DNA from 2 places in the Streptomyces sp. NPDC014623 genome. Region 1 is predicted to be linked to the other one. Evidence: riboswitches for the same ligand, from Rfam matches in the RefSeq annotation. Region 1 holds a riboswitch; the other holds the start of a gene.
The links. A riboswitch is a leader RNA that binds a small molecule or an ion and turns the genes downstream of it on or off. The one in region 1 is predicted to bind cobalamin.

Region 1 (2,443 bases):
GATGGCGGCGGCGCCAGCGACTGCTGTGCGCCGCCGCGTCGATCGGCAGCACGTGCGCTCAGGTCCTCCGGGCCGGGGGCTCCCCGGTACCGCCTTCGGCGGCAGCGCCGTCCCGCTGCGCGGTCGCGCGCAGCTCGCCCTGACGGCGTCCGCGCCGCAGACCGAAGTAGTAGGCGAGGACACCCGCGCCGAGCGCGGCCTGGAGGGCGAACAGCGCCGACTCGATCTCACCGGACGGCGGTTCGTACAGCGGGGAGAACCAGGGCTCGTAGCCGGGATCGATCTCGGTGATCGCTGTCTCGGCCTGGGCGTCGGCGCCCGCGAACGGCTCTTCCTTGCCGTCGCCGAGGCCGAGGGCCAGTGGCAGGACGGCCAGTGCGGCCACGACGAGCAGCAGAAGAGCGTTGATCTTCGTGTTCCTGGTCATCGCGCCACCGCCTCGGTCCTGTCCGTCCCCGTCCGGGTCCGCCGGCCGGAGAGGAACACGCCGAGCCGGGTCAGATCCCCCTTGCTGGACTGCACGAGGAGACGCATCACCAGCACGGTCAGAAGACCTTCGCTCACCGCGAGCGGAATCTGGGTGAGAGCGAAGATGGAGCCGAACTTGCCGAGCGCCCCGATGAACCCGCTGCCCGGGTCGGGGAAGGCCAGCGCAAGCTGCACACTGGTGACGCAGTAGGTGGACAGGTCGGCGACGAACGCGCCGAAGAAGACCGCCACCATCAGCGGCACCTCGAACCGGCGCAGCAGCTTGTAGACCGCGTACCCCGCCCAGGGCCCGACGACCGCCATGGAGAAGACGTTCGCTCCGAGCGTGGTCAGGCCGCCGTGGGCGAGCAGCAGTGCCTGGAACAGCAAGGTGATGGTCCCCAGGACCGCCATGATCGGGGGGCGGAACAGGATCGCTCCCAGGCCTGTGCCCGTCGGGTGTGAGCAACTCCCCGTCACAGAGGGGAGCTTCAAGGCGGAAAGGACGAACGTGAAGGCCCCGGAAGCGCCCAGGAGCAACGTGCTCTCCGGGTTCTCCCTGACTTCACGCGTCAGTGACCGGACTCCGTGGAAAACGAACGGCGCGGACGCGACTCCCCAGGCGATCGCGTGCGCCGGAGGCAGAAAACCCTCGGCTATGTGCATGGCTCAGCAGACCCTCTCCAGCACCTCGTGGATGGTTGAAGTGCCTTGACCGGTCTCCTGGCTCACGGGTACCACCGCCCGAACTCCGCCTTCCCGGGTCACAAGGACCCAGTGGCTGCCCGCGAGGGCCGGAGCCGGACTTCCCGATCACAGTGGCGAGGGCCGCACCGGCATCACACCGGATTTCCCGTACACCAAGGCGTGGTGACAGTAGTGGCAGGTGGAGGCGTATGACAAGCAGGCCCCGCCGCAGAGGCCGCGGCCGGCGCAGGGGGCGCCGTGGGCCACCCGGCACAGGGCTTCGCGCTCCACGCCGCCGCCGGGGCGAGCCGGGCCCGGAGCACGCGGAAGAGGCCGGCGGCGCGCACGCCGGTGAGGTCCTCGACGGAGCGGAGGCTGTCGCAGGGGGGCGTCCAGGACCGAGTCCGCCTCCGCGGCGCGCGGGGCGAAGGCGGCCAGGCCGAAGACGCGGAAACCCGGCAGGTGTCCGGCGTCGTTCCGGTCGCGCGTCCACTGTTCGGTGACGCCGCACTCGTCATCCGTGATCATCACGATGTCAGCCCGTGGACGGGCGGTGGCGTCGAACTCCTTCTCCAGCAGCTCGCCGGCTGTGGGCGGAGGCGTCTGACAGCTGGTGCCGCCGCCGAGGAAGGTCTCCGCGAAGTCGAGGATCCGGATGATACCGGCCGGGAAGCGGAAGCCCCGTACCTTGTCGGCGGAGGAGCACAGGATGCCGACGAAATCGCGCCTGGCGTGGCGGGGCGGGGCGGGAAAACATACGCGAGCGCCCCTCGGCCGCACGGCCGAGGGCAGGCGCCGGCCGGGGCGGGGCACGAACCGGGTGTGCGGCCGCCGGAGCCCTGCCCTCCGCCCGGCACGCCTCCCCGGTCCCGACGCACCGGAGACCCTGCTGTCCGTGTGCGACGCCGGACCGCTCACCCCGTGACGGCCAGTCGGATCCTTTTGACGCGGCGGATGGCGGACGGCGGGTTGCTTTTCCTGTTTGTGGCGTCATTCGGGGGAACACTCGGTCGACGTGCCCCCGACGGAGAAGGAGTGCAGGCCATGACCGATACCGAGAGTGCGCGGCCCGATGAGAACGCCGGACAGCCGGTGCTGACCAACCGGCAGGGACATCAGGTCTACGACAACCAGAACCAGCGCACGGTCGGTGCCCGAGGTCCCGCGACCCTGGAGAACTACCAGTTCCTGGAGAAGATCAGCCACTTCGACCGGGAGCGCATCCCGGAGCGCGTCGTGCACGCGCGCGGAGTGACCACGTACGGCTTCTTCGAGGCGTACGGCAAGT
Region 2 (2,443 bases), on a different contig from region 1:
CTGGCGCATCATCCGCACCATGGGCAGCGGTCTCACCGACCTCCGCCCGCCGCAGGGCTTCGCGGCCCAGACGAGCGCGGCCACGGTCATCCTGGCCTCCTCGCACCTCGGTTTCTCGCTCTCCACCACGCAGTCGTGCTCCGGGGCCGTCATGGGCGCGGGTCTCGGCCGCAAGGGCGGCACGGTCCGCTGGTCCACCGCCACCCGGATGTTCGTCGCGTGGGGCCTGACCCTGCCGGCCGCCGGTCTGATCGGGGCGGGCGCCGAGTTCCTGACCAAGCAGGGCCCCTGGGGTGTCGCGGTGGTCGCCGTGATCCTCGTCGCCGGCTCCGCCGCCATCTGGCTGCTGTCGCGCCGCAAGCCGGTCGACCACACCAACGTGAACGCGGACACCGAGCCCGCGGGCATCGTCACCACCGCCATCTCGGCGGTCAGCCCGCCGCCCGCCGGTACCCTCCCGCCGGACCTCAAGACCACCATCCCGGCCCCGGTTCCCACGGCCGGAACCCCGGCCGACCCGGCCACGGTGTAAGGACAGATCCGCATGAACATCGACTGGGCAGCTCTCGCATCCGTCTTCGGCGTCAGCCTCGTGGTCACCGTCGCACTGGTCGGCCTCTTCACCCTCGGCATCACGGGCCTGGCGAAGCAGGTCCCCACGGCGCAGGGGGCCGGCGGTGCCGGCGTCCTGGTGCGCACCGGCGCGTACGCCTGCTTCGGGCTGTGCGTGGCGGCGGTCGCGTACGGGATCTATCTGATCGTCGCCTGACCGCTCCCACGTGGACACCCACCGGGCCGGACACACCACGTGTGTCCGGCCCGGTGTGCGTCTGAGCACACCGAAGCCCCGCAGGTCAACGGCAGGTTGACGGGCATTCGTGGGGCATGGTGGACTGCCGGAGCCGTTTACGGCGACAGGAGAGGAAGCCGGTGCGAGTCCGGCGCGGTCCCGCCACTGTCACCGGGGAGCAGCCTCCGTACGGAAGTCACGGTCCGCCACCGCGGACTGGAAGGCCGGGGGGGAACTGCGGATCCGGGAGCCAGGAGACTCTCGTCGCCGGTCACGTCGAACCAGGGCGCGGACCCTGAGTGAGGACATACGTCATGCCTGGCTGCCCCGTGTCGGTCGCTGCACCACCTGCCTCGAAGCCCCGTCGAGGCGCGACGGCCGGCTGAGCGGTGCGAGCCGACCGCATCTTCGCGTACGGCGCCGCCGCCGGCCTGGTCGGCGACCTGCTGCTCGGTGATCCCCGGCGGGGCCACCCCGTCGCCGCCTTCGGGCGCGCCGCGGCGGGCGCCGAGAACCGGCTGTGGCGCGATCACCGCGGCTGGGGCGCCCTGCACACGCTCGTCTGCGCCGGCGGCGCCACGGGCGCCGCCGCGCTGGCCGCCCGCGCCGTACGGAACCGTCCCGCCGCCGCCGTGGCGCTGACCGCCGCCGCCACCTGGTCGGTCGTCGGGGGCACCTCGCTGGGGCGCGAGGCGCGCGCCGTCGGCGGGGCACTGGCCGCCGGGGACATCGAGCTGGCCCGGGAGCGGCTGCCGCATCTGTGCGGCCGCGATCCGCAGGCCCTGGACGGACAGCAGATCGCCCGTGCGGTGGTGGAGTCCGTCGCCGAGAACACCTCCGACGCCGTCGTGGGAGCCCTTGTGTGGGGCGCGCTCGGCGGAGTGCCCGGGCTCGTCGGCTTCCGGGCCGTCAACACGCTCGACGCGATGGTCGGGCACAAGTCGCCCCGCTACCGGCGCTACGGCTGGGCCTCGGCCCGGCTCGACGACGTCGCCGGCTGGCCCGGGGCCCGGCTCACCGCGGTGCTGGCCGTGGCCGCCGGGGGGCGCCCCCGCGAGGCCGTCCGGGCCTGGCGGGCCGACGCGGGCAGGCACCCCAGCCCCAACGCGGGCCCGGTGGAGGCCTCGTTCGCGGGAGCGCTCGGGGTACGGCTCGGCGGCACCCTCGCGTACGGCGGGCGGGTCGAGCACCGGCCGGTGCTCAACGGCGAGGCCGGCCGGGACGTGCGGGTCACGGACATCGAACGCGCGGTGCGGCTGTCGCGCCGGGTGAGTGTGCTGGCCCTCGCCGTGTGCGCGGCGGGGCGGCTGGCCATGGGACGGAGAGCCGGATGAGCGGCGGACTGCTGGTCGCGGGGACCACTTCGGACGCGGGCAAGAGCGTCGTCACGGCCGGGATCTGCCGGTGGCTGGTGCGCCGGGGGGTGAAGGTCGCGCCGTTCAAGGCGCAGAACATGTCGCTGAACTCGTTCGTCACCCGGGAGGGGGCGGAGATCGGCCGCGCCCAGGCGATGCAGGCGCAGGCCGCCCGGGTGGAGCCGTCCGCGCTGATGAACCCGGTGCTGCTCAAGCCCGGCGGTGACCGGTCGAGCCAGGTCGTCCTGATGGGGAAGCCGGTCGGCGAGATGAGTGCGCGCGGTTACCACGGGGGGCG

Region 2: it holds a riboswitch for cobalamin, as region 1 does, so the genes downstream of both, ACF1FZ_RS32095 (cobalamin biosynthesis protein) here and ACF1FZ_RS26830 (energy-coupling factor ABC transporter permease) in region 1, are expected to answer to the same signal.

What each region holds. Positions count from the first base shown of each region.
Region 1 is NZ_JBIBZU010000019.1:11,808-14,250, forward strand. Features, by position in the region: gene cbiQ (cobalt ECF transporter T component CbiQ) at 1-52, opposite strand, end outside; gene ACF1FZ_RS26825 (energy-coupling factor ABC transporter substrate-binding protein) at 59-427, opposite strand; gene ACF1FZ_RS26830 (energy-coupling factor ABC transporter permease) at 424-1,134, opposite strand; cobalamin riboswitch at 1,164-1,348, opposite strand; partial or broken gene ACF1FZ_RS26835 (hypothetical protein) at 1,473-1,896, opposite strand; gene ACF1FZ_RS26840 (catalase) at 2,200-2,443, shown strand, end outside.
Region 2 is NZ_JBIBZU010000029.1:50,465-52,907, forward strand. Features, by position in the region: gene ACF1FZ_RS32085 (anion permease) at 1-532, shown strand, start outside; gene ACF1FZ_RS32090 (hypothetical protein) at 545-769, shown strand; cobalamin riboswitch at 920-1,051, shown strand; gene ACF1FZ_RS32095 (cobalamin biosynthesis protein) at 1,180-2,124, shown strand; gene ACF1FZ_RS32100 (cobyric acid synthase) at 2,121-2,443, shown strand, end outside.